DNA from 4 places in the Ferrimonas balearica DSM 9799 genome. Region 2 is predicted to be linked to each of the others. Evidence: predicted binding sites of a transcription regulator. Region 2 holds the regulator's gene; each other region holds the start of a gene.
The links. The regulator LexA, encoded in region 2, represses DNA repair genes until DNA is damaged. The targets are predictions, from matches to a motif close to TACTGTATNNNNATACAGTA.
Positions count from the first base shown of each region.

Region 1: a site for LexA is predicted at 5,171-5,190, ahead of recN (DNA repair protein RecN). Genes of this name have one in related genera too.
Region 3: a site for LexA is predicted at 1,623-1,642, ahead of imuA (translesion DNA synthesis-associated protein ImuA). Genes of this name have one in related genera too.
Region 4: a site for LexA is predicted at 4,155-4,174, ahead of FBAL_RS10840 (YebG family protein). Genes of this name have one in related genera too.

Region 1 covers NC_014541.1:3,263,018-3,270,598, forward strand. The annotation lists gene FBAL_RS14885 (FAD:protein FMN transferase) at 1-1,118, opposite strand, end outside; gene FBAL_RS14890 (FMN-binding protein) at 1,306-2,649, shown strand; gene grpE (nucleotide exchange factor GrpE) at 2,779-3,393, opposite strand; gene nadK (NAD(+) kinase) at 3,487-4,371, shown strand; gene FBAL_RS14905 (SDR family NAD(P)-dependent oxidoreductase) at 4,375-5,073, opposite strand; gene recN (DNA repair protein RecN) at 5,223-6,893, shown strand; gene yiaY (L-threonine dehydrogenase) at 7,042-7,581, shown strand, end outside.
Region 2 covers NC_014541.1:202,672-210,252, forward strand. The annotation lists gene plsB (glycerol-3-phosphate 1-O-acyltransferase PlsB) at 1-2,040, opposite strand, end outside; gene lexA (transcriptional repressor LexA) at 2,316-2,939, shown strand; gene FBAL_RS00955 (hypothetical protein) at 2,939-3,394, shown strand; partial or broken gene coxB (cytochrome c oxidase subunit II) at 3,812-4,873, shown strand; gene ctaD (cytochrome c oxidase subunit I) at 4,911-6,542, shown strand; gene FBAL_RS00970 (cytochrome c oxidase assembly protein) at 6,550-7,089, shown strand; gene FBAL_RS00975 (cytochrome c oxidase subunit 3) at 7,100-7,581, shown strand, end outside.
Region 3 covers NC_014541.1:2,533,665-2,541,245, reverse strand. The annotation lists gene fghA (S-formylglutathione hydrolase) at 23-856, shown strand; gene FBAL_RS11520 (serine O-acetyltransferase) at 853-1,443, opposite strand; gene imuA (translesion DNA synthesis-associated protein ImuA) at 1,656-2,324, shown strand; gene FBAL_RS20280 (Y-family DNA polymerase) at 2,324-3,703, shown strand; gene FBAL_RS11505 (error-prone DNA polymerase) at 3,690-6,755, shown strand; gene FBAL_RS11500 (LysR family transcriptional regulator) at 6,939-7,581, opposite strand, start outside.
Region 4 covers NC_014541.1:2,378,792-2,386,372, forward strand. The annotation lists gene secD (protein translocase subunit SecD) at 1-254, shown strand, start outside; gene secF (protein translocase subunit SecF) at 251-1,153, shown strand; gene FBAL_RS20445 (hypothetical protein) at 1,209-1,379, opposite strand; gene FBAL_RS10820 (DUF3332 domain-containing protein) at 1,546-2,091, opposite strand; gene phaR (polyhydroxyalkanoate synthesis repressor PhaR) at 2,273-2,680, opposite strand; gene FBAL_RS10830 (phasin family protein) at 2,879-3,256, shown strand; gene FBAL_RS10835 (hypothetical protein) at 3,424-3,768, shown strand; gene FBAL_RS10840 (YebG family protein) at 3,819-4,103, opposite strand; gene FBAL_RS10845 (hypothetical protein) at 4,338-5,342, shown strand; gene FBAL_RS10850 (PhnE/PtxC family ABC transporter permease) at 5,289-6,722, opposite strand; gene FBAL_RS10855 (ATP-binding cassette domain-containing protein) at 6,719-7,372, opposite strand; gene FBAL_RS10860 (putative selenate ABC transporter substrate-binding protein) at 7,372-7,581, opposite strand, start outside.

The DNA of each region.
Region 1 (7,581 bases), 1.2 Mb from region 2:
TCATCCAGATACCAAACCGCTTCCAGATAGGGAATGGATTCGGCCATATCCATCGCTTCTTTCATTGGCATAAGAAACAATGTTGTTGACAGTACGTCGGCATAAATATGCTGTTCATTCATTACCACAGAGACAGACACCCCTTCGGTTTTGGGGTACCCCGTATTCGGGTTAATGATATGGTGATACTCTTTATCACCAACACGGTAATACTTCAGGTAATTACCACTGGAAACAATCGTCAGGTTTTCTCCAGCCACAATTTCGTGAAACTGCCCTTCAAGTTGCTGACATTGGCTTGGTTGAAAGTCATATTTCTTACAGACCGGGTCTTCAATCGCCGTCACAAAGGCACGGCCTTGTGGATGGCGGCCCCAGTGACGAATGTTGCCACCGGCGTTGATCACAAAGGAGCGCATCCCGGCCGCCACCAACTGGTCTTTCACCTTCTCTGCCATCCAGCCTTTGGCAATCCCGCCCAGATCCAGGCTCATCCCTTCACCCAGCGTGACGGTGTTAGCATCCACATCGAGGTTTATCTTGCTGATGTCCGTGTATTTTGAGGCATTTTCAATCGCTTGCGGCGACGGCAGCGAACACCCGTTATCCGCCGCTTCCGGCTCGGCGCAAGCATTGCGTTTTTGGCGCCACTGCTGAACCACGGGCCCAACGGCAATATTAAAATAGCCCTTGGAGATCCGGTGCCAGTCGATGCCGGCCTGGATAAGCTCAGTCAACTCCGGGTCAATCTTGTGAACCTCGGTGGGCGCATTATTGATGGAGCGGATATTCACCACCCCATCATAGGTCTGGTAATCCGACCCCTGCTGATGGAGTCGTTTGATGGTGGCCAGGCTGTCACACAACGCCTGTTTTGCATCGCCCTCCCCGGCATCATAAACCTGGATGGCGATGGAGGTACCAAAGTATTTCAGTGTGGTCAGATTGGTATAACCCGACGTTTCAGAAATAATGCCATCGAGCTCACATTGAGTATCGAATTGATTTCGCTCGCTTGTTTTTGCCGGGAGTTGATCGGCAATAACATCCGCGTTTGAGAACACAGGGGACGCAGGCATAAGAAGTGCTATTGCGCACACAATTTGTTTTGGTTTCATCAAACAACCGATTGCTGGATTGGGATGAAAATATCTTAGCACAACCCATCATCCGGAATAGCAATTTAAATCATGGCGATCGGGATCACAATTTCAAATAAAAACACCCGGATATAGTGGTTTTCCGCAATTGTCCAAAACCACCAATTCCCTATTCTCACCTTCATACACTATTCATCAGAAAAGTATGGGTGAGACCGTGAACCACTTTAATCGCATCAAGTTGTGCCTGGTAAGCTCTGCAGTGGCGCTGGCCGTTGCAGGTTGCTCCGCGACAGCCCCGGCTGGCAAATACGTAGATGGCACCCACGACGTGTCCGCCAGAGGCAAGAAAAGTGACATCGTACTGACCGTGGTGGTTGAGCAGGGCAAGATCCAGCAGATCAAAACCAAATCCCACAACGAAACGGAATCACTGTTCCTGAATGCCGAGCGTTTGCTGCCGCAGATCGTCGCCAACAACGGCCATGAAGGGATCGACGCTGTCTCCGGTGCCACCATCTCCTCTAACGGGATTCTGCGTGCCATCAACGACCTGCCGCGGGCAGACGGTTCTCAGCCGGAGTTTCAAACCGTTGCCGCCAAGCAGGCTGACGAGGAGGAGTTCAAGCTGAAGTGGTCCATTCAGCCCCAACTGGGCCTGATTAAAGGCGACTACTACTACGAAGAAGCACGCTTCCGCCAGGGCCATATGGGCTCCATGGCCGTGGTTGTCGACAGCAACAACCCCAGCGACGTGATCTTCGCCGAGTTCAACGAGGATGGCCGTCCCAACTACTACACCCGCCTGTACCAGAACGTGCCGAAGCGGATGTCCGAGTACAACTTCTCCATGGGTAAAAAGAAGGGCACTGCCTGGGTGCAGTCCTCCCTGACCATGGAGCGACTGATGGTGGAAGAGGACAAGCTGACCTTTGAACTCAACCCGGATTGGGATCCCAAGCTGGCCAACAAGCTGAAAGAGCCGAACCGCCTGAAGTACCAGGACCTGGACATCGTGGCCGGTGCATCCAACTCCATTCAGCAGTCCATGGTGCCGCTGACCGCCAAGATCCACAGCCGCATCACTGGTGAAGGCACCACCCTGAAGTTCTACCAGCAAGCCGAGAAGCTGCTGGATGAGAAGGGTAAGTGGACCGGCCTGACCGCAATGCTGCGCTTTGTGGTCGACACCAACACTCAGCAGATTGTCGACGTTTACTACGACGAGATCTTCGCGGACGAGAAAGCCCAGATCACCGACGCGTCGCTGAAGAAGTTCTACCGTCAGTCCAAGTACCAGTCCATCGGTTACGAAGAGCCGGCCCGCATCGGTTTCAACGTGATGTTTGATGCGCTGGAAGCCCACATCGTTGAAGGCGGCTCCATGTTCGACATCAACGACCTGCCTGCGACCGGCGACACCGGCAGCTACGCCGCCACCGGCTTTACCAAGCTGTCCACCAGCTGGGCGAACTACCTGAAGCTGGCCGACACACTGTACCAACAGATGCGTGCGGACGGTGTGGTCGCCGAGCACAGCAAAGGCTGAACCGGCTCAACCCATTACGTCATTATTCCCTGCAAAGCCTCCCCTTCGGGAGGCTTTTTTTGTGCCCTTGTCGGGGGAAAAAGGCACAAAAAAGCCGCCCGGAGGCGGCTTTTTGCGATGATTTCAGGCTCAGGCCTGGGTATCCACTGACGGGGCATCGGAGCCACGGGATACGATCACCATGGCCGGGCGCAGCAGGCGGCCATTCAAAGCGTAGCCTTTCTGCATTACCGAGATCACGGTGTTGGCGGCGAACTCCTCGCTCGGCAGCATGGAGATGGCCTGGTGGAACTCGGGGTTAAAGGCTTCGCCTACCGGATCAACCACCTCAATACCAAACTTAGCCACGCTGGCCAGCATGCTCTTCAGGGTCAGTTCCACCCCTTCCAGCATCGGCTTGATCGCCTCGTCATCGCTGTTGGAGACCTCCAGAGCGCGCTCCAGGTTGTCGATCACCGGCAGCAGTTCATTGGCGAACTTCTCCAGTGCGAACTTGTGGGCTTTCTCCACGTCCTGTGCGGTACGGCGGCGGATGTTCTCCACCTCCGCGGCAGCGCGAACCACGCTGTCCTTTTGTCCGGCGATGGTGTCATGAGCCTTGGCCAGCTCCGCTTCCAGCTCGGCAATGCGCTCGGCGGCAGCGTCCTCGGCGTGCACTTGTTCCTCGGCGGATTGCTCTACCGCGTCAGTCTCAGTTGCTTCAATTTCCTCATTCGGCGCTACTTTTTGCTGCTTGTCAGCCATCTCAACTCCAGGCAAAACCACTTTATTCAATAAATCACTGAGCCTATTATGGGGACGAACTCCGCCACTTCAAGGGCCAACACCAACAACATCATGACCAATCCCTTCCATACCATCGGCCTGATTGGCAAACCGGATCATGACGGCGCCAACCAGACCCTGACCCGGCTGTTTTACTGGCTGCGCAAACAGGGCTACGAGGTACTGCTGGAACAGCGGGTGGCCAAACACCTCGGCTGCGATAAAGCCGAACGCGTTGACCTTACCACTCTCGGACAGCGATGTGACCTGGCCATCGTCGTGGGCGGGGACGGCAATATGTTGGGCGCCGCGCGGGTGTTGTCCCGCTTCGATGTCGCGGTAATTGGGGTGAACCGGGGCAACCTGGGCTTCCTGACCGATCTCGACCCGGAACATTTTGAGGCACCGCTTGAGCGGGTGCTGGCTGGCGAATTCGATATTGAACGTCGCTTCCTGCTGCAGGCGGAGGTGTATCGTCATGGTGAGCTCAAAGCCTGCAATACCGCAGTGAACGAAGCGGTACTGCACCCGGGCAAAGTGGCGCACATGATCGAGTTCGAGGTGTATATCGATGGCCGCTTTATGTACAGCCAGCGCGCCGACGGCATGATCGTTTCCAGCCCCACCGGCTCCACCGCGTATTCCCTCTCCGCCGGAGGCGCCATTCTCACCCCCAACCTGAACGCCGTAATTCTGGTGCCGATGTTCCCCCATACCCTGTCAGGCCGCCCCATCGTGGTGGACGGCGACAGCGAGGTGAAACTTATCGCGTCACCGGACATGGGCAGTCGGCCACTGGAGGTCAGCTGTGATGGCCACATTACTCTGGCGGCGCTGCCCGGCGATGAGATCGTCATCCGCAAGGCGGACCACGCGCTGCGCCTGATCCACCCCAAAGGCCACAGCTACTTTCAGGTACTGCGCAGCAAACTGGGCTGGGGCAGCAAGTTGTTCTGACCCCTACCAAGGGATCACTTCGCGATACCGCAGAAAGGCCCCGCTGGGGCCTTTTTCGTCGAGGGTGGCCGCCCACACCAGATCCGCAGCGGCCTCCTCCGGCGAACGTGTCGCGCTGGCGCCGCCCATCTCCGTCCGCACCCAGCCCGGGCAGACCGAGTTCACCTTAATATTGGTGTCCGTCAGCTCCGCCGCCAGTTCCGCCGTCAGCGCATTCAGCCCCGCCTTGGAGATACGGTAAGCGGCGATATAGGGCCCCATGTCGTTAAGGGCACCGTAGCCTGATGAGACGTTAACGATGCGGCCATACCCTTTGGCCTTCATCAGTGGCACCAGGGCACGGCACAAATAGATGGGCCCCAGCAGGTTGGTTTGCAGCGTCAGGTTGAGCACCTCGTCGCTCAGGTCCATCAGTGACACGTCGTTGTCCAGAAACACCCCGGCGTTATTGACCAGCACATCCACCTGGCCAAAGTGGGTCTCCAGCCAGCCGGCTAACCCAGCCGCCGCCTGCGGGTCCCGCACATTCAATGCATAGGGCAGCGCCTGCCCGCCGCGCTGACGAATCTCCGCCGCCGCACGCTCTGCCGCTCCGGCATCGCGGGCACTCAGCACCACCTGAAATCCCCGTTCCGCCAACTGCAATGCCACCTGCCAACCGATCCCCCGATTGGCGCCCGTTACCACCGCCACTGCACTCATGACCCGCTCCTCCAGGCAAAATGTCAGCGTACGCACAAAATTTTAGGCCCGCCGCTTTACCGGGTAAAAAAACCGCATATACTGTATCTCCGTACAGCACTGTTTATCTGCACAGTTAACGACACAGATTAACTACACAGGGACGCGTCATGCTCACTCAACTGACGGTTGCCAATTTTGCCATCGTAAAATTTTTGGAACTCGATTTTGCCCCCGGAATGACCACCATCACCGGCGAAACCGGCGCAGGGAAATCGATCGCCATCGATGCCCTCAGCCTCTGCCTCGGTGGTCGTGGCGAAGCCGGCATGGTGCGCCCCGGCGCAGAGCGGGCTGAGATCTCCGCCCGCTTTGACGTTGCCGCCATCCCCGCTGCCCTGCAGTGGCTGCGCAGCAACGCCCTGGACGACGACGAAGAGTGCATCCTGCGCCGTAGCATCAGCAGTGAGGGGCGCTCCCGCGCCTGGATCAACGGCAATCCGGTGCCGCTTTCCCAGCTCAAAGCCCTGGGCGAAACCCTGATCAGCATCCATGGCCAGCATGCCCATCACGGCATGCTGCACAGCGATACGCAGCTGGCCCTGCTGGATCAGTACGCCGGTCACTTCAACCTGCTGAAACAGTGTCAGGATGCCTACCAGCAGTGGAAATCCCTCGACCTGCAGCTGAAACAGCTCAAAGAGCAGCAGGAGCAGCGCCAGGCGCGGGCGCAGTTACTGGAGTATCAGGTACAGGAGCTGGACGAATTCGCCCTGCAACCGGGCGAGTTTGAAGCCATTGAGGTGGAACACCGCCGCCTGGCCAACTGCGGCACCCTGCTGGAACAAAGCCAACGCGCTCTGTATCTGCTCAGTGAGGGGGATGAGGTCAGCGTTCAGGCCCTGTTGCAGCAAGCCATCAGTCAGGTGGATGCCCTCGCCGGCGAAGACCCGGCCCTGGCCGACATCACCAACATGCTGCACGAAGGCCTGATTCAGGTGCAGGAGAGCAGCAGCGAACTGGAGCGCTATCGCGACCGGCTGGAGATGGACCCAGAGCGCTTTAATGAGCTGGAAAACCGCCTGTCACGCGCCATGACCCTGGCCCGCAAGCATATGGTCTCCGCCCATGAACTGGCCCAGCACCACCAGCAATTGGCGGACGAGCTGGCCGACCTGGCAGGCAGTGACGAACAGATCGAACAGCTGGGCGAGGCCCGCGATGCCGCCCGTGAGCAACTGGCCGAGCGTGCCCTGAAGCTGAATAAGAGCCGCCAGCGCTACGCCCGTGAACTGGATAAACTGGTGACCGACAATCTGAAAGCCCTGGCCATGCCCCATGCCCGCTTCCAGATCAGCGTCGAGCATCGTGCCGACGCGCTGTCGCCCACCGGGGCAGACCGGGTGCAGTTCCTCGTTACCACCAACCCGGGGCAGCCGCTGCAACCCATCGCCAAATCCGCCTCCGGTGGCGAACTGTCACGCATCGGCCTGGCCATTCAGGTGATCACCGCGAAGAAGGTGGCCACCCCAACCCTGATTTTCGACGAAGTGGATGTGGGGATCTCCGGCCCCACCGCCGCCGTCGTCGGCCGCATGTTGCGCCAGCTGGGCCAGTCCACTCAGGTGTTCTGTGTGACCCACCTGCCCCAGGTGGCGGGGAATGGCCATAACCACATGTTTGTGGCCAAACAGAGCCAGGGCAAGAGCACCGAAACGCGCATGACGCCGCTGCTGGGAGAAGCCCGGTTGCAGGAACTGGCCCGTTTGCTGGGTGGCGATACCATCACCGACAACACCCTGGCCAATGCCCGCGAACTGCTGGTGTCGGACACGGATTGAGCAGTCAGAGTCGGTTGTGAACTGGATCGGGAACGGGCGGACAAAAGCCTGATCCGGATCACGCCGATGCCCCTATGGCAATGCTAGCGTTACCCCTAGGAAGCCTTTTGAACCCGATTTCTCAAAGCTTAAAACTAGGAGGACGCCTATGTCCGCAACTAAGTTTTTTATCCCTTCCGTCAATACCTTAGGTCGTGGTGCGTTGGATGATGCCATCCAGGACATCAGCACCCTGGGCTTTACCAAGGGGCTGGTGGTGACCGATACCCCACTGGTTGAGCTGGGGCTGGTGGCCAAACTGACCGAAGCCTTGGGTCAACAGGGGATCGGCTCGGTGGTTTTCGATGGCGTTCAGCCCAACCCCACCACCGCCAACGTCGAAGCCGGCCTGGCCCTGTTCCGCCAGCACCAGTGTGACTTCGTTATCTCCTTCGGCGGCGGCTCTCCCCACGACTGCGCCAAGGGCATCGCTCTGGTGGCCACCAACGGTGGCGATATCCGCGATTACGAAGGGGTCGACCAATCCGCCAAACCGCAAGCCCCGCTGGTGGCGATCAACACCACCGCCGGCACCGCCTCCGAGATGACCCGGTTCTGCATCATCACTGACGAAGCCCGTCACATTAAGATGGCCATCGTGGACAAGCACACCACCCCGCTGCTGTCCGTTAACGACCCCGAGCTGATG
Region 2 (7,581 bases):
CATCTCCAGACGCACCAGCTCATTGAGCAGGGCGTTGAGGTAGCAATCCAGCTCGCCATTGCTCAGACCCATAAACAGCTCAGCCTCAAGCAGCGGGTAGAGGGCGCGGATCTCATCCAGGATGGCGTCGCGGGTCATACAGCCTTTGCGCAGCAACAGGCTGGCCATCAGGCCAGGCAGCACCAGCAGGTGCAGAGTGTTGTTGCGGTAGTAGGTCATGGTGACGGCGTTGCCCTCATGGATGGAAACGATCTCACCCATGGCGTCTTCGCTGACATCGAATTTGTTGAGGTCCAGCACCTGCTTCAACACCGCCTCACCATCCCCCTCCGGCGCGGTGGCCAGCGGGGTGTAGGGCACCGCCCGCAGCAGGTCGAGGTAGAAGTCGAGTTGCTTCTCCAGCGCCCGGCGCGGCATGGCGTGCTGCTCAGTGGCCAGCAGGATGGAGGTGGTCAGGGTCATTGCGGAGGCGGCGGCCGCGTCGTTGATGCGGGTCATCAACTGGTTGGCCAGCTTGTTCACGGTGGGGGTCATCCAGCCGTGCTTCAAGTCGCCGTCGGCGGTGTCGGTGCGCCAGCTCGGGGCATGCTCGTTCAGGAATTGGTGCACGGTGATGGGGGCACCAAAGTTCACGTAGCCCTGGCCGTAATCCTTGAGGTTACGGATGGCGGAGAACACCTGCCAGGCGCTCTCTTTCTGTTTCTTCTTACCGGCCAGCTCCTTGTGATAGGTGGACACCTCCATCACGTGGTCGTAGCCCAGGTAAACCGGCACCAGCGTCACCGGACGCTCCAGACCACGCAGCACGCTGTTGACGGTCATGGCGATCATGCCGGTTTTCGGCGGCAGCAGACGGCCGGTACGAGAACGCCCGCCTTCGCAGAAGTACTCTACCGAGTAGCCGCGTTTAAACAGCTGATCGAGGTACTCGCGGAACACCGCTGAGTAGAGCTTGTTGCCCTTAAAGGAGCGACGGATAAAGAACGCGCCGCCACGACGGAAGATCGGGCCGGCGGGCCAGAAGTTAAGGTTTACCCCGGCGGCGATGTGCGGCGGCACCATGCCCTGACGATAGATCACGTAGGACAGCAGCAGGTAGTCCATATGGCTGCGGTGGCAGGGCACAAACACGATCTCGTGGCCATCCTGGGACAGCTGGCGGATCTGCTCAGCACCGCGCACATTGATGCCGCTGTAGAGCTTGTTCCAGAGCCAGGTCAGGACCCGATCACCGATGCGCATCAGGCTGTCGGAGTAATCGGCGGAGATCTCCTCCAGATACTCCAGCGCCCGCTCGCGGGCTTTGGCTTCCGAAATCTTTTTGCTCTTGGCTTCGTCAGCGATGGCGTCTTTGATCACCTCGGAGGCGAGCAGACCGTGGAACAGTGCCTGACGATCCGGCAGGCGCGGGCCGGTGGCCACGGTGCGCTGGCGGCCAAAGTGCACCCGGGCTACCCGGGCCAGCTTGTTGGCGATGGTGGCGTCGGTGCCGTGGTTGTCGGCCATATGGCGCAAGGAGACGGCCCGGGAGAAGCGGATAAAGTTGTCCCGCCCCAGCATCGCCAGGATAAAGGTCTTACGCAGCCAGGTGGGGTTCTTCTTGTTGAGCAGGGTCGCTTTGACGCTCTCCTCCTCTTTGCCGGGGTTACGGCCCCACAGCAGGCTGACCGGCACCACCTGGACATCCAGGTCGTCGTGCTCGCGGTGCAGCGACAGCAGGCGCTCGAAACGGGCTTTGAAATCGGTGGTGCGACCCTGGCTGAACAGCAGTTGGGCTGGCTCCAGCGCAATGATGCGGCTGACGGTTTCGCCCTTGATCACCAGAGGCTCGAACGGGCTGGGCAGGCCCAGCTTTTCGCAGCACTCGTGCAGCGCCAGACGGTCAGAGAATGACTCCTGGGGCAGCACGTAGACCAGCGGACGGTTTGGGTCGAGATCCAGCTCAGCGATGGGGTCCTGTGGGACCGCTTTGCTGGTCACCAGGGCTTTCTGAGCCCAGCGGAGTGGTTGTTGCCACGCCGGGAATATGTTCTGACTCACGAAGTGTGCTTCTTATTCTGGACGAACGGAATTGGGGCAGAGTGTACACCGAAAGGCCAATAACTGGCAGCGCTGACAGAGTCGATTGTGCTTCTGTTACGGTGGTCAGATCTGCGCCGGAGCGGAAACCAGGGGTTCCAGTCGGAGATGATCGGCAGAACAAAGGGATAACTTTATGCGTTGACCTGTTGAATTCATCACCATGCTGTATATACTCACAGTATCTACTGTATGAATAAACAGGGATTTAGCCAGTCCCCAGGAGCGCGCCAGCGATGAAGCCACTTACGCCCCGCCAGAATCAGGTGTTCGATCTGGTTCGCCAGCATATGCAGGACACCGGGATGCCCCCGACCCGGGCCGAGATTGCCCGGCAGCTGGGTTTTAAGAGTGCCAACGCGGCGGAAGAGCACCTTAAGGCGCTGGCCCGTAAAGGCTTTATTGAGATTGTCCCTGGTACCTCCCGCGGCATCCGTCTGCTCTACAACGAGCCGGAGCCGGAGCAGTTGGGCCTGCCGCTGATTGGCCGGGTGGCCGCCGGTGAGCCGATTCTGGCTCAGGAGCATGTGGAAACCCACTACCAGATGGATGGCAACCTGTTCCGTCCGTCCGCCAACTACCTGTTGCGGGTGCGCGGTGACTCCATGAAGGAGATCGGCATCCTCGACGGCGACCTGTTGGCAGTGCACCAGACTCAGGATGCCCGCAATGGTCAGGTGGTTGTGGCCCGGGTGGGTGAAGATGAAGTGACCGTCAAGCGGTTCGAGCGTCGCGGCAACGTGGTGTATCTGCACGCGGAAAACGCGGAGTACGAGCCGATTGTCGTGGATCTGGAAGACACCGCGCTGGCCATTGAAGGCCTGGCGGTTGGCGTGGTTCGCAACGGAGGATGGCAGTAATGAAAACGCGGCAGGGAGTGCGACGGGAACATCCGGGTCTGTGGCAACAACCCGGCCTCGACTGGCAACAGGTTCAGACTGCCCCTCAGGGTGATGATGCCGGCCGTTTGGCGCTGGCCCGCCTGGCCCCGCAGCTGGCGGATTACAGCCGCGCCCCGCGTTGGCTGCTGTTGATTAACCCACCGGCATTTGACTGGAAAACCGTGCTGGCGGATGCCGGGGTCGATCTGAGCCGGGTGCTTCAGGTGCGCTGCGACGATGACGTTGCTGCCCAGTGGGCGCTGGAACAGGCGGTGTCCGGCACCACCTGTGCGGTGGCGCTGGCCTGGGTGCCCCAGCTGGATGCCCGGGATCGCCGCCGACTCGAGCTGGTATCGCGTCGTGCCCACTGTCCCGCCTTCCTGTTTGAAGTGGGCCAGGGTTCGCCGTTGGAGATCCCCAGCGCCCTGCATTAATGCCCGCCCTTGCCGCGACTGCCCGCAACGCCACCGATTCCGGTGGCGTTGTTGTTTTACCCCCTAATCGCTCTTGCCACTGGACGAAATTCCCACCTTGAACTACCCGCTGATGTGGCACGAGGGAATGGATCTTTCTCTTTTGGCTCATTGATTTGTGATCTTGATCAAGGTCAAGTCTGCTTGTAAGTTGAGTGATATTGGCGCCTGAATAATCACAATTTACTGGTGTCACTGGCCGCAAGGCAGCCGTTACGTTTGCAGTGAAAGCGTATGCCCGAGCCCTTTTGGGGAGGGGAGCTGACATGGAGCAAAGCCGTGCTGTGATGGCTCTTCTCTGGACATTGCGAAAGCAATAGTCAGAGGAGAACGTTTGTGAAGTACAAGCTGTTGGGTGGCTTGGCCACTCTGGTGGCGATGCCATCAATGGCGGATCCCTCGCTCTGGAACATGACGCCCGGAGTGACCGAGATCAGCCAGCAGGTCTACGGCCTGCACATGACCATTTTCTACATCTGCTGCGCCATTGCGGCGGTGGTTTTCGGGGTGATGATTTGGGCCCTGATCCGCCATCGCAAATCCAAAGGCGCGGTACCCGCGCATTTCCATGAAAGCACCAAGGTGGAGATCCTGTGGACGGTGATTCCGTTCCTGATCCTCATCGGCATGGCTGTGCCCGCCACCAGCACCCTGATTGCGATGGAGGATCCCTCCGATGCGGATCTGACCATCCAGGTCACCGGGTCGCAGTGGAAGTGGCACTACAAGTACTTCAACCATGAGGTGGAGTTCTACAGCCTGCTTTCTACCCCGGCTGACCAGATCGCCAACGCGGAAGCCAAGGGCGAAAACTACCTGCTGGAGGTGGACAAACCCCTGGTGATCCCTGCCAACCGCAAAGTGCGTTTCCTGCTGACCTCCGACGACGTTATCCACTCCTGGTGGGTGCCGGCGTTTGCGGTGAAGAAGGACGCCAACCCGGGCTTTATCAATGAGGCCTGGACCAAGGTGGATGAGCCCGGTACCTACCGTGGCCAGTGCGCCGAGCTGTGCGGCAAAGACCACGGCTTTATGCCGGTGGTGGTAGAGGTGCTGCCGGAAGCGGAGTTTGACCAGTGGCTGGCAGAGCAGGAGCAGGCCAGCGCCGCGGCCGCTCAGGCGGAGCAGGACTCCCTGGCCCAGACCCTGACTCTGGAGGAATCCATGGCCCTGGGGGAGCAGGTCTACAACGGCCGTTGTGCCGCCTGCCATCAGCCCAATGGCATGGGCCTGCAGGGGGTCTTCCCCGCCATCAGTGGCAGCCCGGTTGCCACCGGCCCTGTTGATGCCCACGTCGACATTGTGGTGCACGGCAAGCCCGGCACCGCTATGCAGGCGTTTGCCAGCCAGCTGACCCTGAAAGAGTTGGCGGCGGTAGTCACCTTCCAGCGTAACGCCTGGGACAACCAGACCGGTGACGTGGTGCAAACCGCGGAAGTGGCCAAGGCCCTCGGCCAGTAGCAGGAGAGTTTAGGGAATGAATACTGTCGTAACCGACCGGCCCGTCGATGAGCTGGAACGCCCCGGCGTTATTGAGGAAGAACACCACGGTCATGATGACCACCATCCCCACCCAACGGGGATCAAGCGCTGGCTGCTGACCACCAACCACAAAGAGATTGGGACGCTGTACCTCTGGTTCAGTTTCATCATGTTCCTGACCGGTGGTGCCATGGCGATGGTGATCCGGGCCGAGCTGTTCCAGCCCGGCATGCAGCTGGTGGACCCGCACTTCTTTAACCAGATGACCACGGTGCATGGCCTGATCATGGTATTCGGCGCGGTGATGCCCGCCTTTACCGGCCTGGCCAACTGGATGATCCCGATGATGATTGGGGCACCGGACATGGCGCTGCCGCGGATGAACAACTGGAGTTTCTGGATCCTGCCGTTCGCCTTTGCCCTGTTGCTGGGCAGCCTGTTTATGGAGGGCGGCGGCCCGGCCTTCGGCTGGACCTTCTACGCCCCGCTGTCGACCACCTTCAGTGGCGATTCCACCGCGCTGTTCGTGTTCTCGGTTCACATCATGGGGATCAGCTCGATCATGGGCGCCATCAACGTGATCGTGACCATCGTGAACCTGCGTGCCCCGGGCATGACCTGGATGAAGCTGCCGCTGTTTGTCTGGACCTGGCTGATCACCGCCTTCCTGCTGATTGCGGTGATGCCGGTGTTGGCCGGTGTGGTCACCATGGTGCTGACCGACAAGTACTTCGGCACCAGCTTCTTTGATGCCGCCGGCGGTGGTGATCCGGTGATGTTCCAGCACATCTTTTGGTTCTTCGGCCACCCCGAGGTGTACATCATGATTCTGCCGGCGTTCGGGGTGATCTCCGCCATCGTCCCGGCGTTCTCCCGCAAGAAGCTGTTTGGCTACGCCTCGATGGTGTACGCCACCGCCTCCATTGCCGGGCTCTCCTTTATCGTCTGGGCCCACCATATGTTCACCACCGGGATGCCGGTGGCGGCGGAACTGTTCTTTATGTACTGCACCATGCTGATCTCGGTGCCCACCGGGGTGAAGGTGTTTAACTGGGTGGCCACCCTGTGGCGTGGCTCCATCAGCTTCGAAGCCCCCATGCTGTTCTCCCTGGCCTTTATCGTGCTGTTCACCATTGGCGGACTGTCCGGGCTGATGCTGGCCATCACGCCGGTGGACTTCCAGTACCACGACACCTACTTCGTGGTGGCCCACTTCCACTATGTGCTGGTGACCGGCGCGGTGTTCTCCATCATGGCGGCGGCGTACTACTGGCTGCCGAAATGGACCGGACACATGTACTCGGAAACCCTGGCACGCTGGCATTTCTGGACCTCCATCATCTCGGTCAACGTGCTGTTCTTCCCGATGCACTTCCTGGGGCTGGCGGGGATGCCGCGCCGGATCCCGGATTACGGGCTGCAGTTTGCTGACATCAACCAGGTGGTCTCCATCGGCGGCTTTGCCTTTGGCCTGTCGCAGCTGATCTTCCTGGCGCTGGTGATCAAGTGCATTCGCGGCGGCGAAAAAGCCGCGGCCAAACCCTGGGATGGGGCCGAGGGGCTGGAGTGGACGGTGCCGTCACCGGCGCCGCTGCACACCTTCGACACCCCGCCCAAGGTCGCCTGAGGCTGCCATGGCGAATGCGCAGGAAAATCGCCGTCTGATCACCACCCTGATTGGGGTGGTGGTCGGGATGTTCGGCTTCGGTTTTGCCCTGGTGCCGCTGTATGACGTGTTCTGCGAGATCACCGGCATCAATGGCAAAACCTCCGGTGAAGTAGCGGCACAAAGCCGAACGGTGGATGAACAACGGGTGGTGACGGTGGAGTTTATCGCCCGGGTTCAGGGCGACATGCCCTGGGAGTTCAAGCCGGTGGTGAACCGGCTGAAGGTGCACCCCGGCGAAAGCCGACAGGTGGCGTTTTATGCCCGTAACCTGTCGGCTGAAGCCACGGTGGGTCAGGCCATCCCCTCGGTCAGTCCTGGCCTGGGGGCGCTCTATTTCTCCAAGGTCGAATGCTTCTGCTTCAACCAGCAACCCCTGGCGGCCGGCGAAGAAGCCGAGCTGGGCCTGCTGTTTTACCTGGACCCGGAACTGCCACCGGAGATCCAGACCGTGACCCTCTCATACACGCTCTACAACATCACCGACAAGGTGAGTGAGCGCGGGTAAGGAGACCAAAATGAGTCAACACGAACGTTATTACGTACCGGCCCAGAGCCCCTGGCCCATTGTCGGTGCGGTAGGGCTGTTCCTGATTGCCCTGGGGGCTGGCAACTATGTGGCCAGCCTGTCCAAAGGGGGCGGCATGGGCGGCTATGTGCTGCTGGCCGGCATCGCCGTCATCCTGTTTATGATGGTGGGCTGGTTCCGCAATGTGATTGATGAGTCGATGTCCGGGCTCTATTCACGCCAGATGGACCGCTCGTTCCGACAGGGGATGAGCTGGTTTATCTTCTCCGAAGTGATGTTCTTTGCCGCCTTCTTCGGCGCGCTGTTTTACGCCCGGATGGTGGCCATCCCCTGGCTGGGCGGGGCGGGTAACAACGCCATGACCAGTGAGGTGCTGTGGCCAGCGTTTGAAGCGGTCTGGCCGCTGGAAACCACGCCAGACGGTACCCAGACCCAGGCGATGGGCTGGAGTGGCCTGCCGCTCTACAACAC
Region 3 (7,581 bases), 1.9 Mb from region 2:
GACGCCAGCACGAGGAACCCCCATGGAACTGTTATCGCAAACCGAAGTGTTCGACGGCTGGTTGCGCCGTTATCGCCACCACAGTGAGGCCACCGCTACCGACATGGTGTTTGCGGTATTCCTGCCGCCTCAGGTGATGGCGGCCCGGGTGCCGGTGTTGTATTGGTTGTCGGGCCTGACCTGCACCGACGAGAACTTCTGTCAGAAGGCGGGGGCCTTCCGGCTGGCCGCCCAACTGGGGTTGGCCATTGTCTGTCCCGACACCAGCCCCCGGGGACTGGCGTTGCCCGGTGAGCATGATGAGGACGACTTGGGCTCCGGGGCGGGATTCTATGTGGATGCCACCGAGCCGCCCTGGGCCGATCATTACCGGATGTACGAATACGTCACCGATGAGCTGCCAACGCTGGTGGAGATGAACCTGCCGGTGCGGGCGGATAAGAGCATCTGCGGTCACTCGATGGGGGGGCATGGTGCGTTGGTGGCGGCCCTGCGTAACCCTGGAGTATACGCGTCAGTGTCCGCGTTTTCGCCGATCTGCCACCCCACAGAAGCCCCCTGGGGACGCAAAGCGTTCAGCGCTTACCTGGGGCCGGACCCCGCCGACTGGCAGCAGTACGATGCCACGCTGCTGGTGGCCAGCGCAGAGGAGCGCCTCCCCATCCTGATTGACCAGGGCAGCAAGGATCCCTTCCTCGAATCGCAACTGATGCCCGAAGCGTTCCGCGCGGCCTGTGACGCGGTGGATCACCCACTGACCCTGCGTATGCACCCGGGGTATGACCACAGCTACTACTTTATTGCCACCTTTATTGATGACCACCTGCGCTTCCATGCCCAGGCGCTCGGGGCTTAGGGGTCCGGTGATTTAGAGAACGACGCGAGATGAAGGGGCCGGGGCTGAGAAGCGCCGGCTTTTTTTGTCAGCATTTTGGCGGGCACCCCGGCCAACACGCAATTTTCCTCATTGAATGACCGGTTCACCACCGCGTTGGCCCCAATAGTGGCGCCATTGGCCACGGTGATGGCGTCGTAGATCTTGGCACCGGGGCCGATGTAGATGTTGTCACCCAAGGTTGGCACCCGCTCTTTACTGTCCGGGTGTCGCCCGATGCACACATCGGTGTGGATGGTGCAGTTACGTCCGATGCGGGCCCGGGTATTGATAACGATGGTGCCGTAGTGGGGCACGTATAAGCCGGGACCACAGGTATTGATGGGGATGGTGAAACCCAGAGTGCGGGAGCGCCAGCGGAACAACGGGCAGCACAGCAGGTAGCCCACGCGGTGTTTGCGGTTGTGCATCCATTCGCACAGGCGCAGCAGTACGGTGAATTGCCAAATGGCATCGAAAAAGTACTTCGCCGCACCTGCGGAGCGTTTGGAGTGGAGCCTGTCCTGCTCCAGACATTGCCGGAACGAGGCGTAACTGCTTATTGGCATACCAATTTTCCCATGGCTCCTGACGACTGGCGATGAGATTGCTTCGATTGGGGGGTATCTGGCCTCTTCAGGACCGCGAAATCCCGAGTTGTCAGCATAGCAGTCGGTTCACATTCTGCGTGTTTGTTCCCCGGTTGAGACAGGGTTTCGCTTGCGATCGTGGGCAGGAACACTAAGATAACTGTATAAATGTACAGTGTTCGTGTGTTCCTATGGAAGCGCCGGTTTCCCATCTACTCAACCGAAATGACATCTGGCTGGCGAGCCAGCAGCAAGCTGGGGGCGAAAGCCTGCCAACCGGATTCTCATCCCTTGACCAACAGCTGGCCTTAGGGGGCTGGCCACGTTATGGCGTGGTGGAACTGCTGGCGGATGACCCGGCGTTATCACCGCTGCTGGTGCCGCTGCTGGCGGACTCCGATGCCGACCGCTGGCTGCTCTGTGTGGCGCCACCGGTGCCGCTGTATGCGCCGGGCTGGCAGCAGATCGGGGTCGATCTCAGCCGCCTTGTCTGCGTGGATGCACGGGACTCACAGGAGCAGTTGTGGACGCTGGAACAGGCCCTGGGCAGCGGCCGCTGTGCGCTGGTACTGGCCTGGCTGGACAACCTCAGCGTGGCCCAGGTGCGACGCCTGCAACTGGCGGCAGAGCGGGGCCGTTGCCTGTTGATGCTGCATCTGCCCCTGGTGCTGGCCGAGCAACCCCACCCGGTGCCGCTGCGGCTGAGCTGGAGTCGCCAGCCCGGCGGCCTCTCGGTGTCGTTGCTGAAAGAGCGGGGCGGCTGGCCCAAACCGGCGTTTTTCCTGCCGCTCTGCGGGCAGGGCGTGACCCCAGAGTCCGAACCTTGCCACGCTCCGGTATTGCTGCAGGGGCCGTGGTGATGTTGCTGGGGATCCATTTTCCCGATCTGGCCCTGCATCACCTGGCCCGCGGACTGCCCCAAAGCGAACGGCCGCTGGCCCTGATCAGCGGCCACCCGCTGACGATTCAGCAGTGCAATGATGCCGCACTGGCGCTCGGTGTGGTGCCCGGCCAGCGGCTGGCCACCGCGACGGCGCTGTGTGACGGCTTGCTGTGCCACCCGCTGCCGGATGAGGCGCCGCTGCTGGAGGCGATGGCGCAGTGGGCGTATGGCCTCAGCGGGCAGGTGATGCTGTTTCCGCCCCAGACCCTGGTGCTGGAGGTCAGCTCCATGCTGCGCCTGTTTGGTGGACTGGCCTCGTGGTTGTCGGCGTTGCAGCAGGGGCTGGCGTCACTGGGGCAACCGGCTCACTGGGCGCTGTCCCATACCCCCATGGCCGCGGCTTTGCTGGCCCGGGCCCGACAGCCGGAAACCGAAGCCCGACCGGTGATGGAGGCGCTCGCTTCGTTGCCACTGAGCGCCTGGGATCTGCCTGCCGACGCTGAAGTCCGGCTGGCCGGTATGGGGGTGCATGATGGCAAAGCGCTGTTGGCGCTGCCCCGGGCCGAGCTGGGCCAGCGTTTCGGCGCGGAACTGCTGCTTTATCTCGAACGCCTGCTGGGCCAGCGACCGGATCCCCGTCCCCATTTTCAGCCGCCGGAACATTACCAGCGTCGACTTGAGCTGATGGAGGAGATCGAGACTCTGGCGGTGCTGCGTTTTCCCCTCAATCGCCTGTTTCTGGAGCTGGCCGAGCTGCTGCGCCGACGCCAGTTGGCGGCCAGTGAGGTGCAGATTGGTCTGCAACACCGGGACCGGCCCGCCACTGAGCTGACTTTGCGGGCGGCGGGACCGGAGTTCCGGGCCGAAGTGTGGATGACCCTGTGTCAGCTGCAACTGGAGCGACTGGTGCTGTATGAGCCGGTGATCGCCCTGACGCTGGCGGCGCCGGTGCTGTTGCCGCTGGAGCCGGAGTCGGCGGCGCTGCTGCCGGGGCAGGGGCCGGACCGGGCCGCCCAGGACCTGTTGGCGCGGCTGCAGGCGCGGTTGGGGGCGGAGCGGATTTACAGTTTGCAGAGCGTGGCGGAGGTGCGGCCCGAACTGGCCCAGCGCCGTTGTGCCCCGGGCGCGGGCGCTGGCGAGGCCGTGGTGGCAGAGCGGCCGCTGTGGCTGTTGCCGGAACCGGCCCCGATCGCTCGTGACACGGTCACTCTGCTGTCCGGGCCGGAGCGGATTGAAACCGGTTGGTGGGACGCCCAGCCGGTGGCGCGGGACTACTTTATTGGCCTGGATCCGGCGGGGCGGCGGTTGTGGCTGTTTCGCGATGGTCAGGGATGGTTTGTTCATGGCGGCTTCTGAAACCGGCTTTGCCCAGCTGCGCAGTGCCAGCAACTACAGCTTTTTACAGGGGGCGTCCCACCCGGATGAACTGGTGCAGCAAGCCGCTGAGCTGGGCTATGACGCGCTGGCGCTGACCGATGAGTGCTCTCTGGCCGGGGTGGTCAAGGCCCATATGGCCGCCAAGAGTGCGGGCCTGAAGCTGATTGTCGGCAGCGAATTTGTGCTGGATCAGGACCGCCTGATCCTGCTGGCGATGAACCGGGTGGGCTACGGCGAGTTGTCGGCGCTGATCACCCTGGCCCGACGCCGCTGTGACAAGGGCCAGTACCGGCTGGAGTGGGATGACCTGACGCTGCCCAACTGCCTGTTGCTGTGGGCACCGGCAGCGCCGACTGAGGCGCTGGAGCGGGGACGTTGGCTGGCCCGGCGCTTTGCGGAACGCATCTTTCTGGTGGCGGAGCGGATGCTGCGCGGCGGCGAAGGGGAGTGGCTGACGGCTCAGGAGGCTCTGGCCCGGCAGTTGGAGGTGCCGATGGTGGCGGCAGACCCGGTGCGGATGCATGAAAAAGCCCGGCAGCCGTTGCTGGACGCGCTGACCTGTATCCGCCTGGGCTGCTCGCTGGAGCAGGCCGGTGGTCGTCTGGCCGGTAACGCAGAGGCGTACCTGAAACCCCGGACGAGGCTGGTGCAGCGGCACCGCGCCGAGTGGCTGGCCAGCACCGTCAGCCTGGCCAGCCGTTGCCAGTTCAGCCTGGATGAACTGCGCTATGAGTACCCGGCGGAGCTGGTGCCGGAAGGGATGAGTGCCAGCGACCATCTGCGCCAGGAAACCCTGAAAGGCGCCCGGCGCCGCTATGGCGAGGCCGTGCCGGAGTCGGTCAGCCGACAGCTGGAGCAGGAGTTTGCCCTGATCGACGAGCTCGGCTACCACTACTTCTTCCTCACCATCTACGACATCGTGCAGTTCGCCAAGCGTGAAGCGATTCTGCACCAGGGCCGCGGCTCGGCGGCCAACTCGGTGGTGTGTTACTGCCTGGGGATCACCGAAGTGGACCCCACCAAGGTCAACCTGCTGTTTGAGCGGTTTTTGTCGCGGGAGCGGGATGAACCGCCGGACATCGACGTGGATTTTGAGCATCAGCGTCGGGAGGAGGTGATCCAGTACATCTACCGCAAGTACGGGCGGGGCCGGGCGGCGTTGGCCGCCACGGTGATCAGTTACCGCTTTAAAAGTGCCATGCGGGATCTGGGTAAGGTGCTGGGCATTGATGAGGGGCTGATTGAGCGTGGCCTGCGCGGCGTCGACCGCCGTGACCCGAGCCAACCCTGGCAGGCCCAGCTGGCGGCACTGGGGCTGACCGGTCCGCGTGCCTTGCTGCTGATCCGCCTGGTGGAGCAGTTACTGGGGTTTCCCCGCCACCTGTCCCAGCACGTGGGGGGATTCGTGATCTCAGCAGGCCCGCTGTCGGAGCTGGTGCCGGTGGAGAATGCGGCGATGGCCGAGCGCACCGTGATCCAGTGGGACAAGGATGATCTGGAAGCTCTGGGGCTGTTGAAGGTGGACATTCTGGCGCTGGGGATGCTCAGCGCCATCCGTCGTTGCCTGCAGTCGGTGGGGCAGTGGCGAGGCCAGCCGATGGCGCTGGCGGACGTGGTGGCGGATGACCCGGCGGTGTATGACATGCTGTGCCGGGCCGACAGCGTCGGGGTGTTCCAGATTGAGTCGCGGGCCCAGAGCAACATGCTGCCGAGGCTGCGGCCACGCAGCTATTACGACCTGGTGGTGCAGATCGCCATTGTCCGGCCGGGGCCGATCCAGGGGGATATGGTGCACCCCTATCTGAAGCGCCGGCATGGGCTGGAACCGGTCAGCTACCCCAGCGAGGCGGTGAGGGAGGTGCTGGAGCGGACCCTGGGGGTGCCGATTTTTCAGGAGCAGGTGATCAAACTGGCGATGGTGGCGGCGGGCTTCTCCGGCGGCGAAGCGGATAAGTTGCGCCGGGCCATGGCCAGCTGGAAGCGCCATGGTGAGCTGGAAAAGTTTGAGCGCAAGCTGAAGCAGGGGATGGCGGAACGCGGCTACAGCGCCGAGTTTGCCGATCAGATCTTCCGCCAGATCCGCGGCTTTGGTGAGTACGGTTTTCCCGAATCCCACTCCGCCAGTTTCGCTCTGCTGGCCTACGCGTCGGCCTGGCTGAAATACCACTACCCGGTGGCGTTTACCTGCGCCCTGCTTAACAGCCAGCCGATGGGGTTTTACACCCCGTCTCAGCTGGTTCAGGACCTGCAGCGTCACAACGGTCAGGTGCTGCCCCTGTCGGTCAACCACAGTCAGTGGGATCATCAGGTGGAAGCGGTGCAGGGTCAGATGGCCCTGCGGCTGGGCCTGAGGCTGGTAAAGGGGTTAAGCCGACAGGCGGTGGAAACCCTGCTGGCGGTGCGGCCGGAGGGGGGCTTCAGCTCGGTGCACCAGCTGGTCAGCCTGGCCCGGCTGGACCGGGGGGCGCTGGAGGCGCTGGCCAGCGCCGATGCCCTGGCGGAGCTGGCGGGACACCGCCATCAGGCGCGCTGGCTGTTGGCCGGAGAGGCTCAGCAGTTGCCGCTGTTTGCCGAGTTGGAGCCCACCACCGACGTGACCTTGTCCGGACCGGATGAGGCGGAGGGGATTGTGGCGGATTACCAGCAAACCGGATTGAGCCTGGGGCGTCATCCATTGAGCCTGCTGCGTGAACAGGGCCAGCTGGCGCGCTGCCTGACCGCGGCACAGCTGCTGAGCTGTCAGCACGGCCAGCTGGTGCAGCTGGCGGGGCTGGTGGTGGGACGGCAGCGGCCGGGCACCGCCTCCGGTGTCACCTTTATTACCCTGGAGGATGAGACCGGCAACGCCAATGTGGTGGTCTGGGCCGACACCGCCCGGGCTCAGCGCCAGCCCTATCTGACCGCCCGGTTGCTGAAGGTGAATGGCATCCTGGAGCGGGAAGGGGAGGTGATCCACGTGATTGCCGGACGACTGGAAGATTGGTCGGAGCGGATCCGCCACCTGTCGGTGCGGTCACGGGATTTTCGTTAAAAGTGATCGCCGTGCGGTCCACCGCCGTAACGGTCAATGAAGCCGGTGCCGGGGCTGAGCCTCTATCCTCGTACAGCCAACTCGCCCGGTCTCTGGCTTCGCTCTATTCCTTGTTGAACCCTGCTTTGGCCGCTCATCCTGGAGCGGCCTCTTTTTTGCCGGTTCACCGGCGGTAGGCGTGCACTATTCGCTGACCGGCAGGCCGCAGCAGTCGAGGAAGCGTTCCATCAGCGGGGTCCGCTGGGTCTCTTTGTAGATGACGTAGATGTCCCGGTCGGGGATGGTGGCGCCGGTCTGCACCTCTTTCAGATCACCGCGCTCCAGTTCGGCGTCGACCGCCAGCATCGGCAGAATCGACAGGCCCAGTCCGGTACCGACGGCGCGCTTGATGGCGCCCATGGTGTTCATGATGATCTCATCCTGCACCGTCACCCCCAGCTCTTTCAGCAGGTTAAGGGATTCGATGCGGGTGGCGGAATCCTCCTCATCGAGGATCCAGGTGGCGGCGGTCAGGTCAGCGGGCGTCGCGGGCCGGTGTGCCAGTTTATGGCCCGGGGCCGCCACCACACAGAGGCGGTCGTTACGCCAGCGCTGATAGTGGATGTTCTTGTCCTTTGGTTTCTGGCCAATAAAGGCCATATCCAGCTCATTGCGATGCACCATCTCCTCCACCAGTGCGCTGGAGTCGATCTTGAGGCGGGTGCTGACGGAGGGATACAGCGCCTTAAAGCGCGGCAATTTGCGGGACAGTACGTAGTTGCCGGAGGTTTTGTTGGCACCGATGCTCAGGCTGCCGCCCAACCCCTTGGCCTGCTCTTTGAACATC
Region 4 (7,581 bases), 2.1 Mb from region 2:
TCCGCCAGGGCCACAGTCTGGCCCGCGCCATCCATCTCGGCTTCGACCGCGCCCTGACCACCATCTGGGACGCCAACCTGACCACCATGATCACCGCCCTGGTGCTCTACTCCATCGGTAACGGTCCCATCCAGGGCTTTGCCCTGACCCTGGGCCTCGGCCTGATGACCAGCCTGTTTACCGGGGTATTCCTGTCCCGCGCCCTGATCAACCTGGTGTGGGGCCAAGACACTCGTCGCAAGGTGACCATATGAGATTCGATATTCGCTCCATGACCCATTGGCGTTACCTGACCGCCGCTTTTTCCATCCTGCTGACCGTTGCAGCGCTGCTGGCGCTGGGGATCCGTGGCCTGAACTGGGGCATGGACTTTACCGGCGGCGTGATTACCGAAGTGAAAATGGACGCCCAGTACAGCGGCCTGGATCTGACCAGCCGACTGGAACAGGGGTTGGGCCAGACCGTCAGCCTGGTTCAGGCGGGTGAGCCGGGCCGTTGGCTGATCCGCACCGGCCCGGTCGACCCGCAGGCCAGCAGTGATGTCACCGCCCTGTCGGTGTTGCAACAGATTGATCCGGACGTGCAGCTGATCGCCTCCAGTGTGGTGGGCGCTCAGGTGGGTCAGGAACTGGCAGAGACCGGTGGCGTCGCTGTGCTGTTCTCAATGCTGGCCATCCTGTTCTACCTCTGGTACCGCTTCGAATGGCGACTGGCCTCCGGCGCCCTGTTGGCGCTGCTGCACGATGTGATCATGGTGCTGGGCCTGTTTGCCGTTACCCAGATGGAGTTCAACCTGACGGTACTGGCGGCGGTGTTGGCGGTCGTGGGCTACTCGCTCAACGACTCCATTGTTCTGTCGGACCGCATCCGTGAGCTGCTGTTGGCCAAGCCCGACTGGCTGCTGGCCAAAATCAACGACACGGCGGTTAAACAGACCTTCGCCCGCACTATGGTGACCTCAGGCACCACCCTGACCACCGTCGCGGCGGTCTGGATCTTTGCCGGTGCCTCGCTGCACGGCTTCGCCATTGCGCTGTTTGTCGGCATCATCAGCGGCACCTGGTCCTCCATCGCCATCGGCACCGTGCTGCCCGAGATGGCCGGTCTGACGCCGGAACACTACCGGCCAGAGCCGATTCCGGACCTGCCTTAAGCGCACAAAAAACACGGCCAACTGGCCGTGTTTTTTTATCGCACGAAAAGTGCCGTTACGCCGTCATTTGCTGTGGAATGGCCACCATTCCCGGCCAGTTCTCTGCCTGTTCGATCAATTCATCCAATGACAGTGTCAGGCAGGCGTCGACGTCCTGCGGCGTCGTACCGGGAGATTCGGTGCCATCCAACAGCACCACGGCGATATCCAGTTCAGAAAGGGTCATGGGAGCTCCTTGTCACAGGTGACGTTGCTGTCTTAAGTAAAGCGCAGTTGCAACGATGTGCAGAAAACCATGCCACCGCTATCTGACAGAACAATGACCCTATCGAGGATAGGAATGGGCACAAAAAAAGCCGGGCAAATGCCCGGCTTCTTCCTGCCTGGTGAACTTAGCTTTGACGAGTCTCGACGTAAGCTTCCAGTTCGGCAACGGATACGGTCGCAATGGCTTCGCCATCGAGGCTGAACTCAACGCGGTCGCCCATACGCTGACCCAGCAGCTGACGCTCAGAACCGTCTTCGAAGAACAGGTTCATGCGGGTGCTGTCCTGGTCCAGGTACTCCATCTGGATACGCTCAACCTTGCCCTGGAGCTTCTGGTCCAGATTCGGGTTTTCGGTCAGGCTGCTGTCCAGGTGCTGGTTTACCTTGAAGATCGCTTCTACCGGCATATCAACCACCGCCGGAGAACGACCGGTGATCGGGTTGGTGCCAGTCCAGAACTCGATGCTGTTGAAGATAAACAGGTCAGCCATGCTGGCGATGCCGTATACCGGGCTCATCAGCATAAACAGACCGGCGCGGCCGTAACGGTTGTCCACGACGGACAGGTTGGCTTTGGTTACGGCGGCGGATACGCCCATCTGGCCCATGCAGCCAGTCAGGGAGGAGGTGGTCAGGGCAACGGCCACTGCGCTCAGAACGAGCTTTTTCATCTCAAACTTCCTACGAAAAAAAACGCGCGGATTATAGGCGCAAATTTGAGCTGAACCTACTCCCTAAAGAGCGACTGGCGATATTTTAATCCATGCAAATTAACTTATACCGAACATGAAAATAATTCGCGCTGCAATCGTGTGTTAAACAACTGATTTCGAATGAGGCTTTCTGCCTGGCTTACTTTTTATCCCGATCGCCCATCGGGTTAAAAAAGGCGCCAAACACCTGGGCAGGGTTGAACTCCTGCATCCGCTTGAGCTCCTGCTGCCACTGCTGCTGTTGCCCCAGCAAACTGACCATCGCCTGCTCCAGCCACTGGCCGGCCATACCACTCATGCGGCTGTCATAGAGACGGATGATCTCCTCCAGGAATTTATCGGTGAGAACCGAGGCATGCCCTTCACTCTCCATCTCTGTCAGCACCTGCAGCAACACCTGGCGGGTTAAGGGATCACCGGTTTTGGAATCCACCACCTCGAAGCTTTGGTATCCCTTGATGTAATCACGAACGTCCGCCAGCGTAATGTAACGCTTCAGCTCGGTATCGTAGAGTCGGCGATTGGGGTAACGCTTGATCAACTTCATGGTGATGTCCTGTCGGTGTTTGCCCCAGTGTAGGGAGTTGGACTGGGCAAAGAAAGGCCAGCCGTGGACGCAGCACAATATGAACTTTTTGTGCAGCGCACAATTTTGCTTGATCTTTCGCCACCCCGGCTCTAAATTAAGCATTGATTGTGCACTGCACAATTCCATTATTGGCCAATTTAGCGGGGAGCATGGCGCATGTTTACTGACGTAAAGACCCAGTTTGATGAGCAGCTGCAACGCAGCATTGATACCAACACCAAAGTGCGTGAACTGAGCACTCAGTTTGCCAGCGATGCTGCGCTGCGCAATAACGACTTTGTTAACCAGATGGTTCAGAGCAGCCTGGAAAACAGTCAGGCACTGGCCCAGTGCGCCACCCCCATGCAGCTGGTGGAGAAGCAGGTGGAGCTGTCCAACCAATTCCGCGAAGGGATGGAAAGCTACATGAAAACCAGCATCGAAGCGCTGACCCAGTATGGCCAGACCGTTGCGGAGCTGACCGGCGAACTGGTGCAGGCCAACAGCCCCAAGGCACCGACGGCCAGCCGCCGTAAGTCCGGCAAAGACGCCTGACTCTCAGCCTGAATTGAAAAAGCCCGCCTTAATGGCGGGCTTTTGTTTGTGCCTGAGTTCAAAATTGCCAAAGAGATCACACGGATAGCATCAAACTACCCCCTTTGGGGCAGTGCCTGCCCTCCGTCACTGGGTTACTGTGTCGGCATCGGATTCAGGAGTAACCCATGATCTGGCGAATTGTTCTTGTTGTGCTGGCCTACCTGCTGCTGGCTGCCCACTTTATGCGCTTTGGCGCTCTGCTGCCCACCGCCCTGCTCGCCCTGGCTCCCCTGCTGCTGTTGGCCCGACGTCGCTGGAGTGTCATTGTGCTGCAGGCGGGCCTGGTGGCCGGCGTACTGGCGGTGTGGCTGCCCAGCACTGTCGATTTTATCGCCCTGCGCCAGGCCAGTGGTGCCCCCTGGCTGCGACTGGCGGCCATTATGTCCAGCGTCATGCTGTTCAGCCTGCTGGCTGCCTGGAGCCTGCGCCCGCTGTTTGCCCGCAAACCACCACAGGGCGGAACCCTCTGACATGCCAACAAAAAGACCGGCCCATGGCCGGTCTTTTTTGATGCAAGCACTCAGGCGGCTTTGCTGGCCTTACTGGCTTTCGCCGCAGGCTTCGCGGCCGGTTTAGCGGCTTTTCCACCCTTCAGCAAGGCCATCAGTTCCACCTTGCGTTCCGCCAGGAAGAGGGCCAACTCCTCCAGTTTCTCTTCCTCAACCAGCGTCGACTGGGCCAGCATTGGCTCCAGGCTCTCGGCCAGATCCAGCATCTTGTCGTACGCGTCCGCTTCGGCTTTGGTTGAAAAGGTCATCCGCTCCTCTCCGTCCCGCTCCACCACGTACTTGACGATCACCGCCATGTCCGCATCCTCATCTGTGAAAACTCATTGCCCAGTCAGGGTAGCAAACAACACTGGATAAATAAACAGTATCCGATATGGGTAGACTGCTGGCGACTGGACTACAGTAAAAGTAACTAGATTAGAGGCATAGCTGCCCCGGATAAGGTGCACCATGACCCTTCTTGGTGCAAGTTTAACCACACCGGCTCCCGGTGTAATGGCACTTTCCCAGGTAACCCCAATATCAACGTTATGAACGCCCCAACGTGGCTGTCGCGACTTCGCTCCCACCTCCGTCTGAGGTGGCGCTTTGGCGTGCGCAACCTGCCGTTTCTGTTAGGACGCCCCCACCTCCATGTGGTGGTGCAGCAACCAGATCGTTGGCATCTGGCTTTCTTTGACTGGCTGAGTGCCCACCATCCAACGTTATACCGTCATATTCGATTCGGCATCGGTACCGGCCCCGGTGCCTTGCGCTGGCCCGGCGGCAAAGGTCTGCTGCCCTGGGCGCCCACACCGATGACCGAACCTGGCCCTCACCGATTGGATGAGTTACTGGCACTGGAGCAGCACTACCTTGACCATCAACTGCCGGTTTTCAATCCCATTTCACGGCTCAACCACAGCCGTCAGGCTACCGCCATCGCCACCGCACAAGAGCTGGGGATCGGCTGCAGTCACACCTTACCCTGCGGCCAAAGCAGCGATTTTGATGCGCTCAGTGCCCGCCTCGGGTGCCCACTGATTGTGCGCGATCAGGCCCAACTCGGACGGCCGCCGCTGTTGGTTGGCAATCGACGTCAGTGGGCCTCCCTGCCCTGGAATGGGATGGTAAAACCGATGGCCTGCCGCCAGGCGGATGCCAGCCAGACGCCTGAGCATAACGACTTTCTCGGTGTGCTCACCGGTGAGCACTACTACGAAACCCGACCATTTGTGGCGCAACACGGCGCCGGGCGTTCGGGAGACATCCGGCCACTACGGCAGTTGCAGAACACACTGGGATTAAGTCTGGTGGCATTTGAGTTCAGCCGGGATAACCGGGGCAACCCGGTGATTTGGCGGGTAACTCCACTGCCCTCTCTGCTCGAGCAAAGCCCGGAGTGGCTCGACCCGACCACTCTGGAGGCACTCTATGACGCCCTGCTCCACGGCCTGTTAGGCGAACTGCAATGGCAGTACGATGGTTCATCCATTGCGTTCTCAGCGGGTCGACAACGCCCGGCGACACGCACCCTCGACCAAAAGATTCAATAGTCCACTGAGCAGGATCAACGCCATCGCCTCATCAAAACGAAACAGCTCAAACGCACTGTCCACGTAGAACCCCAATGTCGCGATGCCAAGCATCCCCATCATTGCCGTCTCCCGCACCATCGACTCAAATCGATACATCAGCAGGTTGACCATGCCGGGGTAAACCCGCGGCAACAGTTCGTAGTGGTGCCGGTTCCAGCCTCGGGGCGCGTCGGGCCGAAGGGTCAGGCGGTCCGCTTCCCGCGCAGTCAGAAAAGCCACCAGCGCACCATTATGCAGCGCCAATGCAAGCGCGGCCGGCAAGGCACTTGGACCGAGCACCAGCATCAGGACAAAGGCCAGCCACAGCTCGGGCAATGAACGCCCAAACAGCAATACCCCCTGCCCCACGGTGCTGGCGTGTCCCATCACTGAGCGGCTGGCCCAGGGCCACAGCAGCAGGGTCAGCACCAGACTGATGGCCAGGGCCAGTCCGGACACCAGTAAGGTGTTGACCAGGCCATCCGCCGCCAGGGGAAACAGGCTGCTGGCCCATTGCCAGAGCCCCGCCCAATCCCCCTGACGCAACGGTGCGGGCCAGATCCCTTCGGTCAGAAACTGGACGATCCACTGACCACCCGGCCACACCATTGGCGGCAACCACCACAGCGAGAGCGCCAGTAACAGCAGCAATAGCGCAGGACGCCCCCACCAGCGCAAGCTGCCGATCAACAGCAGCAGCAGCCACAGCAGCGCGCCCCCCTGTGCGTAAAATCCCTGTCGAAAGGCGGACTCGAGGTAAAAGCCGAGGGTGGGTAAGCCGATAAAGCCCAGCACGGTGGCGGAACGGATGGCGCACTCGAAGCGGTAGCGGGTATAGCTGGCCAGCGCCGGCCACATCGGTGCCAGACGTCCATAGAGCAAACGATCAAGCCAGCGGGTTTGATAAGGCAGAGCCTGCTCTACGGTGGCAGGTGCCTGGGCCAGAAGGTCGGAATAGATGCGGGCAAACATGGCGGAGAATGGGATCGCCAGCGCCAGTACTCCGGTCAGGCCCGACAAGCCAAACAGCTGCATCAGCAGCAGCGCCCAGAACAGCTCATGCACCGACCGCAACAGGCCGCAACCGTATCGCACCAGTCGAAGATGATAGAGCGGCGCCAGCATCGCCCCCACCACGGCCCCCAGCGTCACCCCCAGCAGCGCAAAGGCCACGGTGGCGAACAGCGCCTCAAACAACCGTTCCGTGGCCAGGAAGTCGGGCATCAACAGCCCCTGGAACAGGCGCAACAGCTCACTGCCCGGCTCAGTGGCAACCAGGCCAACATCGCCAACAACCGCACAAACGCCACCCAGCACCAACAGTCCCAGGGTCAGGCGACGCAAGCGCGGAGTCATCATCGGTAAAGTTGCGCCAGATCCGCCTCTGACAGCGTCTCAGCGGGCTTATCGAACAATAACCGGCCGCCGGACAAGCCCAGTACCCGGTCAAAACATGCCCGGGCCAACGCCACGTCATGCAGGGCCACCACCGCCCCCTGGTGCTGTTCAAGCGCACGTTGCAGTACGGATTTGGCTTGTATCGGATCGAGCGCGGATACCGGTTCATCCGCCACCAGAGTGGGCTTAGCCTGATGCAAAGCCCGTCCCAGCGCGGTGCGCTGGCGTTGGCCACCGGACAACTGTGCAACCGGCGTCATCAGCTTGCCATCCAGTCCCAGACTGGCGGCCAGTTCACCAATGGCGCGACGGGGCTTTGGCAAAGGCAGCAGCAGATTGATCAGGTTGTACAGGCTGGAGTGGCGATTCAGTTCGCCCATGTAGATGTTGTGGTAAACCGACAGGGGTTCCACCAGGCCCTGAGCCTGGGGGCAGAGCGCCACTTGCTGGGGCGCCTGCTGGTAGAGGTGGTTCAACAGCGTGGTTTTCCCCACCCCGGAGGGGCCGAGAATGGCCACCCGCTCGTCCGCCTGAATCGCCAGGCTGACCGACTGCAACACCACTTCGTTGCCTTGTCGCAGGGTGGCCCGGTTCAACGTAAACAGTGGCATCAGCGCAACAGGCCAATCGCCTCAGCAACGTCCGAAATGGCCTGATAGTCCTCGTTACTGGCTTCGACAAAGCCCTGGCGGGGGAAGGCGTTGAGCAGTTCAGGCTCGGTCATGCCCAGCAAGGCGGCCTGAAGGCGACGGGTAAAACCATCACCGAATCGGGCGTCGGCATCCCCGCGCACGGTCCAGTGGTAATCCGGGTAAGGCGG